DNA from 2 places in the Bacillus sp. SH7-1 genome. Region 1 is predicted to be linked to the other one. Evidence: predicted binding sites of a transcription regulator. Region 1 holds the regulator's gene; the other holds the start of a gene.
The links. Region 1 encodes Rex, which represses fermentation and respiration genes when NADH is low (regulators of the CRP and FNR family bind a similar motif). Its sites were predicted from a motif close to TTGTGAAATATTTCACAA; they were not measured.

Region 1 (5,490 bases):
TTGATTGCGATTTGACGAACTGGCTCTTCTAGTGCGCGAAGTACGATGTTGATACCTGTTGCTTCGTCACCTTCAGCTACGATAGAAGCTACTTTTGTGTATACGTTCATAAGTGAAGTACCACCACCTGCAACGATACCTTCTTCTACTGCTGCACGAGTTGAGTTAAGTGCATCTTCAATACGAAGTTTGCGCTCTTTCAACTCAGTTTCAGTAGCTGCACCTACTTTAATTACTGCTACGCCACCTGCAAGTTTTGCAAGACGCTCTTGTAATTTTTCACGATCGAATTCAGAAGTTGTTTCTTCTAATTGCGCACGGATTTGACCGATGCGAGCTTCGATTTGTTGTGTATTTCCGATACCTTCAACTACAGTTGTGTTTTCTTTCGTTACAACAACTTTACCAGCGCGTCCTAAAGATTCGACTGTAGCAGATTTTAAGTCACGGCCTAATTCTTCAGTGATTACTTCGCCACCAGTTAAGATTGCGATATCTTCTAGCATTGCTTTACGACGGTCACCAAATCCAGGAGCTTTAACAGCTACTACATTGAATGTACCACGAAGCTTGTTCACTACTAATGTAGCTAATGCTTCGCCTTCTACATCTTCAGCAATGATAAGAAGTGGTTTACCTTGTTGTACCACTTGCTCTAATACTGGTAAGATTTCTTGAATGTTAGAAATCTTTTTGTCAGTGATTAAGATGTATGGGTTATCAAGAACTGCTTCCATTTTGTCAGAATCAGTAATCATGTAAGGAGATGCATATCCACGATCAAATTGCATACCTTCTACTACGTCTAATTCTGTTGTGAAACCTTTAGATTCTTCTAAAGTAATAACGCCGTCGTTACCAACGCGCTCCATTGCTTCAGCGATTAATTGACCTACTTCTTCGTCAGCAGCAGAAATAGCAGCTACTTGTGCGATAGAAGATTTACCTTCGATTGGTTTAGAAATCGTTTTTAATTCTTCTACTGCAGCAACTACAGCTTTTTCGATACCTTTACGAAGACCCATTGGGTTCGCACCAGCTGTTACGTTTTTAAGACCTTCACGAATCATAGCTTGTGCTAATACAGTTGCAGTTGTTGTTCCGTCACCAGCTACATCATTTGTTTTGCTAGCAACTTCTGCTACTAATTTCGCACCCATGTTTTCGAATGCATCTTCTAATTCAATTTCTTTTGCGATTGTTACACCGTCATTTGTAATAAGTGGTGAACCGAATTTTTTCTCAAGAACAACGTTACGACCTTTTGGTCCAAGCGTTACTTTTACTGCATTTGCAAGAGTGTCGACACCGCGAAGCATCGAACGACGTGCTTCTTCACTAAATTTAATATCTTTTGCCATAATAATTGACCCCCTTGGATTTTTTAAGATTTATATAATTAACCGATAACTGCTAAAATGTCACTTTCACGTAAAATCAAGTAGTCTGTACCTTCATATTTCACTTCAGTACCTGCATATTTTGAGAAGATGATAAGATCACCTGCTGCTACCTCTAAAGCAACACGCTCACCATTTTCAAGCACTCGACCAGTACCTACTGCAATAACTTTACCCTCTTGTGGTTTTTCTTTTGCTGTGTCTGGTAATACAATACCACTTGCTGTTTTTTCTTCCGCTTGAACAAGCTCAATTACAACGCGATCACCTAATGGCTTTAGCATGAACAATAACCTCCTCATTTTGTTATGTAAATTTTATTTATTAGCACTCAGGTCACCCGAGTGCTAACACACTTATAATAATAAATAATCTCAATTTCTTTTGCAAGTAAAAAAATCATAATTTTTTCGCAAATTAAGCTATAAACTTTTCTATATAGAGTTCCTCTTCTTCTACCTTTACTATATGAATCGTTGTTTCCACTACTCGTATGTTACAATATGAAAGGACACCCTAAGTTGTTTTCGCTACACACACAACTTTCTCCTGTCTTCTATTATAATTTCAAACAAGGATTTACAAAAAAAACATAATGTAAGTAAAGTTTATATCGTAGGTAGCATCTTTACATGTTATCCTACCTTATCTCATACACTAGAGTTAGAAAGGATGGTTAAACCATTTGAAAAAACAATATTGGTGGGTTATCGTTACATACATTTTAATGCAGTTATCATCAATTGCTGGATTACCACTTCTCCTGAAAACTGGACTTTATGATAACAGGGGATTCACTAGGGAAGAGAAATTTCAACTCATAACTGGTCACTGGGCAATCATTAGCTTCTTTATTGCATTATGTATCGTACTTTGGTTACTTAGAACAGATATTCGCGACAGACATTTAGATACAAAGCGTTCTACTGTTCCAGCTACGATCGGTTGGATTTTTATCGGGTTCTTCTTAGCATTTTTCTCGCAAAGTATTGCTGGTATGATTGAAATGTATGTATTAGGTATTAAACCTGGATCTGAAAATACAGCAAGACTCATGGATATCGCAAGAACGACACCTTGGTTCCTTATCGTCATCTCTATAATAGGACCTATTTTGGAAGAAATCGTATTTAGAAAAATTTTATTTGGTACACTTTATAAGAAGTTTAACTTCTTTATTGCCGCTATCATTAGTTCCCTTGTATTTGCGGCGATTCATTTTGATTTTACTCACTTATTGGTATACACTGCTATGGGGCTCGTATTCGCCTTCTTATATGTAAAAACGAAGCGTATTATCGTTCCGATTGCAGCTCATGTTGCAATGAATACATTAGTTGCAATTGCTCAAGTTTTAGTGAGTAACGAACAAATTCAAGAAATGATTAAAGAAGCTGAAGAAATGCAAGGCTTTATCGGAGGATTTTTAGTATGAGAAACTCACCATTGTTCATGGCTGCATTGTACTTCCTTCTAGGATGTATCTTTACACGCTTCGCCATTACGAACGTAACAGATACAATTTGGAATATGTGGACAATACTATTTGCAGTTATGGCAACGATTGATTTTAATTTGGCACTTCGCCTTATCTTAGTTAAATTCACAAAGAAAAAACAATAATAAAACGCAGAGGTCGCTTCCTCTGCGTTTTATTGTGGATAATTTTTTAAAAAGTAAACAAGTGTTTGTAACTCCACTGCTAAATCAATATGATGAATTCTTATATTGTCTGACACATTTAAGCGTGCTGGTGTGAAATTCAAAATACCATGCACGTTTGTTTCTGCCAATCTATCGGCTACAGATTGCGCTACTGTAGCGGGTACTGTTAATATTGCCACTTGTATATCAGTTGATAAACGTTCTTCTAATTCATCTAAGTGATATACAGGAATGCCTCCGATTTCTGTTCCAACTTTCTCTTCACTAACATCAAACGCCATTTCAATTTTTGTATTATTGTTTTTCGTGAAATTATAATGTAAGAAAGCGGTCCCTAAATTACCTACTCCAATAAGCGCTACACGTGTTATATCATCTTGGTCGAGTGTTTCACGGAAAAATGATAATAAATAATTTACGTTATATCCATATCCTTTTTTCCCTAACGCTCCAAAGTATGAGAAATCTCTTCGAATTGTTGCGGAATCAACCTTTACCGCTTCACTTAATTCGGCAGATGAAACACGTTGCTTACCAGACAGAGATAAGTTTTGGATAAATCGATAGTATAGAGGCAATCTCTTAGCAGTGGCTTGTGGAATTTTCTGCTGCTCCATATAACCTCTCCTCTCTTCCTATCTTTATTCATATGCTTTAATCAAATACAGAAGTTTAGCACTTATTAAATTCCTTGTATAATAGAAAGAAGAAGTATTCTCTCTGTATTTTAAACTATACACTATTTTTAGTATGATTGAGAAATATAAACATGGCAAAGTTAAGAAATTATTTGAGGTGAAAACATTGATTTTATTACAAGTAAACGCGCTTTCGAAATTATACGGTGCAGAAACGATTCTTGCAAACATAAAATTGGAAGTTCAAACGAAAGATCGTATCGCATTAGTCGGACGAAATGGAGCCGGAAAATCTACATTATTAAAAATAATAGCTGGTGAGCTATCTCATGATGGTGGCGAAATTATAAAACCGAAAGATGTCTCAATCGGATATTTAGCCCAAAATACCGGGTTAGAAACGTCTTTAACAATTTGGGATGAAATGTTAACCGTCTTTACACACTTGCAGCAAATGGAGACAAAACTTCGAAGGCTAGAGCAAGAGATGGGAAAAGAAGAAAACTTTTCAAACGAGGCTACATATGAAAGATTATTAGCTGATTATGACCAATTACAATTAGATTATAAAGATCAAGGTGGCTATCAGTACGAAGCAGATATCCGTTCGATTTTAAGTGGTCTTGGCTTCCCAGTTGAAACGCACCAGACGACGATTTCTACATTAAGCGGTGGACAAAAAACACGATTAGCTCTCGGTAAATTATTATTAACGAAACCAGACCTACTTATTTTGGACGAGCCTACAAACCATTTAGACATCGAAACATTAACTTGGCTTGAACAATATTTACAAGGTTATCCTGGCGCAATACTAATCGTTTCCCATGACCGTTATTTCTTAGATAAACTTGTTACACAAGTATATGAAATTTCGAATAAAGAAAGTAGACGATTTGTTGGTAACTACAGTAAATATTTAGACTTAAAATCAGCACTATACGAGCAAGAAATGAAACGTTATGAAAAACAACAGGATGAAATCGCTAAGCTAGAGGACTTCGTTCAAAAAAATATAGCTCGTGCATCTACGACAAAACGTGCGCAAAGCCGCCGGAAACAATTAGACCGAATGGAATTATTAACAAGACCATTAGGTGACTCTAAGTCAGCTTCCTTCCACTTCGATATCGAAAAACAAAGTGGAAATGATGTTTTACAAGTAAAGGATGCAACCATCGGCTATGATAAGGATCCAATTATTGAACATGTAACAATGCGCTTAACTCGCGGAGATAGCGTTGCTTTAGTTGGTCCAAACGGAATTGGGAAATCCACACTGTTAAAATCTATTGTGAATAAGTTACCATTATTACATGGTGATGTTTCTTTCGGATCCAATGTATCTGTTGGCTATTATGATCAGGAACAAGCTAATTTAACATCTTCTAAGCGCGTTTTAAATGAGCTATGGGATGAATATCCACTGCAACCTGAAAAAGAAATTCGCACGATATTAGGTAACTTCTTATTCACAGGAGATGATGTACTAAAGCCTGTCTCTTCTCTTAGTGGTGGACAAAAGGCTCGGTTAGCTCTTGCAAAACTTATGATGCAAAAATCGAATTTATTAATTCTCGATGAGCCTACAAACCATCTTGATTTAAATAGTAAAGAAATCTTAGAGAATGCTTTAATTGATTATCCTGGTACTCTTCTATTTGTCTCACATGACCGCTATTTTATTAATCGTGTAACAACGACTGTGGTTGAGTTATCAACAGAAGGTGCACAGGAATATTTAGGGGATTACGATTACTACGTTGAAAAGAAAAATGAAATGATTG
Region 2 (5,490 bases), on a different contig from region 1:
ACAGTCGTTGGATCAGACGTATTTTCCGAACTAGTCCGCTATATTTATAGTATCGATCAACCGGTCAACTGTTTCCCTAGCATTCATGTTCTTACTACATTTGTCATTATGCTAGCTGCCTTTAAACGTAGAGAACAACATGCTTTTGAATATTACATTCTTACCTTCTTCGGTACGCTTATTATTTTATCAACGCTATTTACGAAGCAACACGCATTTGTAGACGCCATTTCTGGAATGACGCTTGCAAGCATACTTTACTTCGGCGTTCAGCTGTTATTAGCAAAAGAAACTGTACGTGTTCCAGTAAAACAAAATCATAAAATGTAACCATAACAAAAAGCAGACTGTGGCTTCTACAGTCTGCTTTTATCTATTATTAAGGAGATTTTCAATTTAAGATTGCGGTACAGTCATATCACCAGAGTGAATACGACCTGCTTTTTTAAGAGCAATGTAAAGTATATAAGAAACAGCTACTGGAATGATGATATAAGTGATTACCATCGCTGGGACAACTTCCCATCCTTCGCTAGAAATTAAATTAATTGGTGCGATAAGAGAACTTAATCCAAGGCCTGCAATTTCTTTTCCTGCTTCCAGTTGGAAAATTAATGCTGATACTGGACCAACTATAGCACTGGCGACGACAGTTGGGACGAGAATCATTGGGTTTTTAGTAATATTCGGCAACTGTACTTTCGGAGTACAAAGAGCTTGAGCTAATATACCGCCTAAATTGTTTTCTTTCGCAGAGATGACAGAGAATCCGATAAACTGAGCAACGCAACCTGCAAGAGCAGCACCACCTGCAACACCGTCTAAGCTAAGTGCAATCGCTAACGCAGCTGATGAAGCTGGAGAGATAAGTAATAGTCCCCAAACGACTGCAATGACAATAGAAGCGATGAACGGGCTACCAGCTGAACTATCTTTAATAAATGCTCCAACTGTATTTAAAACAGGAGTAATATTATGAGATAACCAAATACCAACTAAACCAGAACCTAATATGGCCGCAAATGGAACGAGCATCATATCTAACGCTGTTTTTCCACTTAAACGTTTACCAATATATACAGCTAAAGTTGCTGTTAATAATGCACCGATTGGCTCACCTGTTTTAATAATTAGACCTGCTTCAGTAATTGAAATAGATCCGGCACCAATCGCTCCAGCTACCATAGCCGAGAAGATTACAAGACCGTTTGCACCGAGCATAAAGGCAATTCCAGCACCAATGGCTGGTGCCATAAGTGATTTTGCAACAACTCCAATTGTAATAAGCAACGGAATATCAACAATTCTTCCTATATTTTCGATTAGTAAACCAATTCCGAGGGATACGAAAATACCTTGTGCAATTCCAGCTGATGCTTTAAATACACGAGACATTATATATTCCTTCATTTGTTTCACCTTCTCCTATAAGTTAGTAACCAATTGTTTTCATATAATCACGTAAAATATCGTTTGATTTTGCGAATCGAGATTCTTCATCTTCTGTTAAATTTAGCTCTACAATTTCTCTTATACCGTCTCTAGTAATAATAGCTGGTACTCCTGTACAAATATCATATTCACCGTACTCACCATCTAAAATAGCTGATACAGCAATGACACGATGATCATCGTTAAAGATTGAGTTTGCAATATATGCTAGAGAATTTCCGATTCCGTAATAAGTAGTTCCTTTACGTTTATAAATTTCCCATCCGGCTTTTGCAGTTTTCTCAACGATTTCATCTAAATCTATTTCACCAAATCGTTCTTTTTGTTCTTCTAAGATTTGCAGAATTGGTTTTCCACCAACAGTTACGTGTGACCAAGCAACCATTTGAGAATCACCATGTTCCCCTAATGAATACCCGTGAATACTACGAGGATCTACATGTAACATTTCAGATAAAATTGTTCTTAAGCGAGAAGAATCTAGTGATGTACCAGTACCGATTACACGATTTCTAGGTAATCCAGATAATTTCCACACTTGATATGTAATAATATCAACTGGGTTCGATGCAAGTAAGAAAATACCATCAAATCCACTTTCCATTACGCCGCCAACAACACTTTCCATAATCTTTGCGCTTGCTCCTAAAGTATCTAAGCGACTTTGCCCTGGTTTTGGCGCTGGTCCTGCTGTAATAATAACAATGTCCATATCTTTGCAGTCTTCATAACTTCCTGCATATACTTTTGTTCTTGTATTTGTAAAGTTAATGCAGTGTGATAAATCCATTGCTTCCCCAACTGCACGTTCATGATTTATATCAATTAATAATAGCTCTTCGCAAATGCCTTGATTGACAATGGAATATGCACAACTTGATCCAACTAATCCAGTACCGATAATTGCAATTTTTCTTGTATGTCTTTTCATAGCAATCTCTCCTAATTGATCATATAATCTATTTCTTTTGCTCTTTACACCCCTAATTATAGAGATTTCCACGATAGAAACCATGGATACTTTGTGAAATATTGAACAAAGTTTTTGTCCTTTTTGTGAATTGTTATATTCCATTTTCGTCATATTTGTTACAACTGGAAAAATATTTATTATGTATTTATTGACATATACAAAAAGAAAACGAGCGAATAAATTCGCTCGTTTTCTTTTTCCTGTTATTCCGCACTTAATTGGCTTTTTAATTGTTGTACAATCATCGGATTTGCAGGTGCTGCCGGTTTGTAATAACTCTTTTGCTTTGCGTACTCATACATATTACGTTGGCGCATTTCATCTTGATTACGAATTTGGATTAACGTTTGGTGTAACTGTTCATTATCAGACTGAGCAATATAATTTGCATAACTTGTTAAACTTGCATTTAATCCTGCTAAATAATCATTTACCATATCTTTTTCATTCATTTTCCGTTTCCTCCTATCCTAGGAAAGTCATTAATTGCTGTTTCGTATTTCGTGCATCTTGCGCATCCTTTTGTAGCATTTGTTTCAGTTGTGGATCTGTACACGTCTGTGCATACTGCTCCAACTTGTTAATAATTGTTGCGTGTCCACCAATTAAATGACGTAAGTTTTCTACTTCAAGCTCTGTTAAGTTTTGCATAGAATACTCCTACCTTTCTTTATCCATTCACTGTTAGTATTTAGCTATTTTTTGATTGTATACATGAATTAACTTTTTCACGTGCATACAAAATAAAAGATGAATAGCTAAGCCATTCATCTTTTATACTGGTTATGTATTCATTTTTATAGAGATACGATCATACTTAAACTCACAAGTAAGTTCCATACAATGTGTAAAATAATACTAGGTATAATAGATTGCGTCTTTTTGTATAACATTGCAAATACCATTCCCATAATCGTTGCCGTAATGAGAAGACCTCCATGAAGAATTCCAAAAATGAAGGAAGAAATAATGATACTAACTAAAAAATTATATTTCTTTTCTAAAAATCGATATAAAATACCTCGAAATAGAATTTCTTCTTTAACTGGTGTAATTATAGAAATACTTAACACATATATAATACTTTGTATGCTATTTTGAAGCCCTAAACTCCCTAATTGTTTCTTTTGTTCTGCTGCACTTTCAAAACTAAATACATGTAACATTAAATATTGTGATAACGCAATGAAAATAAAACCAATGAATAGATATAAATATGTCTTGCCACTCTTCAAAACGGATATATCCCAAATAGATTTAATAAAATGAAGAACCGGTTTATAAGCTAATAAAACGATAGCAACAACAGCTGCATCGAATAAGAGTAAATAATATCCTTCTAATTTAGTACTTAATGCTTCTTCTCCATAAATCCCAAAGGCTAAACCAAGAAATAATCCTCCTAGGAGTGAAATCCCTATAATCATTGCTATCATTACAAATAGATTTTTATATGTTATATTCTCGATTTTTCTTTCCACACTATACGCTTCTAAAACTGTTTTACTCACAGTATCCCTCCAGTTATTCTCATTTATCTCAATAAAATCCTTTAATTTAAATATAAAGATAATATAACAAATTTTACAAAAAGAATAATATGCAATTTTACATATTATGAAAACTTTATATTTTATAGTTTTAGGAATAGAATTGCTATGCAATAATTATTATATGAAATTTCAAAAAATACTTCCTATCCACCATAACCCTCGCATCATATAAAACTTATTAGTTAAAGGAGCAATAAACATGAAAACACATAACTTCCTTACAGAAATCCAGAAGGGCTCTGAGCCTAGTCCCTATCAAGATCCTATTGCATTTATTTTCGTTTGCCTTTCCTTAGCCATATACACATTTTTCAAACCTGCAAAATAATATCATTTAATGAGAAAAAGACTACCATTCTTTTGGAATCATATGCACTAAAAAACCTTAGAAATGCTTCTAAGGTTTTTGTTTGCCTCGCTTCTTATTCATGTAATCCTTTAATAAACGTTTCCAATAATACATGTAAACTCGTATCTAAATCTAACGGCAAACCAAATCCGCCCTGCTGTTCAATCGACGCAAATCCATGACAAATACTTCTGAATCCACGTGTCGCATGAAGTGCATTCTCTCCTTCTAAGCCGTATTGTTGTAAAACCTGAAGACAAAGCTTCACAATTCCGTCTCCTGCTTTTCTTACTTCTTCATCTCGTAAAAAGGTTGCTTCATATAGTCCAGGATGTTTGCGGACAAACGCTACGTATGCTTCTCCTAATGCATGAATTGCTTCATCCATACATTTATCCTCTACTGCCTCTTCCAGTTTGTTATGCAGCTGTTGTATTCCGTAAATACCAAGATTTTTCCGTACATCTTGTAACCCTTTTACATGATTATATAGTGAGGGAGAACGTATCCCTAACCTTTGCGCTAATGAAGCTATTGTTACTTCTTGTATTCCATTTGCATCCGCAATTTCTGCTGCTGTTTCTACAATTTTCGGTAATGTAAGTCCGATTCTCGGTGACATCAATTAACCCTCTTTTCTACTTTCTATATTCCGCTTCGCTTCTTTAATGGCAAGCTCTATGAAAGCCCCTGGATCGTTTATCATTTTCCCATGTCCTGCCGCAAGCAAGGAAGGTTCATATTCGCTTAGTTTCTCTGCACTTTGTAATGCGACTTCTTTACTCCACGTTGCCATCGCAGGAAACGGAAACCAAAATTTCATTTGTCCCGAAACAGCCATACCTCCTCTTGTTTGGAATGCATCCCCGACAATCAGAGCTTTATTTCTTACATCAAGAAACGACATGGAGCCTGGCGTATGTCCCGGTGTGATAATCGCAAGAAGCGATCCAACTCGGTCGCCATCTTCCAATAAAACATCAGGTACCGTTTTTATCTTTTTAGGTACACCGCCTTTTATTGGCGTATTTGGTTCATCCTTTTGTAACGTCGTATCTCCTTCTAACAGCTTTGCGTCCCGCTTAGAAATATAGACTGGAACGTCAGGAAGTACTTCCTTTAATGCGTCTAATGCACCGATGTGATCATCATGCGCATGTGTT

Region 2: DN390_RS00915 (L-lactate dehydrogenase) is a predicted target of Rex. The motif match lies at 2,475-2,492, and genes of this name have one in related genera.

The regions. Positions count from the first base shown of each region.
Region 1 covers NZ_QNUD01000031.1:8,357-13,846, forward strand. The annotation lists gene groL (chaperonin GroEL) at 1-1,361, opposite strand, end outside; gene groES (co-chaperone GroES) at 1,400-1,684, opposite strand; gene DN390_RS22635 (CPBP family intramembrane glutamic endopeptidase) at 2,086-2,835, shown strand; gene DN390_RS22640 (YdiK family protein) at 2,832-3,023, shown strand; gene DN390_RS22645 (redox-sensing transcriptional repressor Rex) at 3,053-3,682, opposite strand; gene DN390_RS22650 (ABC-F family ATP-binding cassette domain-containing protein) at 3,870-5,490, shown strand, end outside.
Region 2 covers NZ_QNUD01000003.1:1,419-6,908, forward strand. The annotation lists gene DN390_RS00905 (phosphatase PAP2 family protein) at 1-330, shown strand, start outside; gene DN390_RS00910 (PTS sugar transporter subunit IIC) at 397-1,410, opposite strand; gene DN390_RS00915 (L-lactate dehydrogenase) at 1,433-2,383, opposite strand; gene DN390_RS00920 (spore coat protein) at 2,629-2,877, opposite strand; gene DN390_RS00925 (hypothetical protein) at 2,891-3,076, opposite strand; gene DN390_RS00930 (CPBP family intramembrane glutamic endopeptidase) at 3,223-3,936, opposite strand; gene DN390_RS00935 (TetR/AcrR family transcriptional regulator) at 4,401-4,949, opposite strand; gene DN390_RS00940 (MBL fold metallo-hydrolase) at 4,953-5,490, opposite strand, start outside.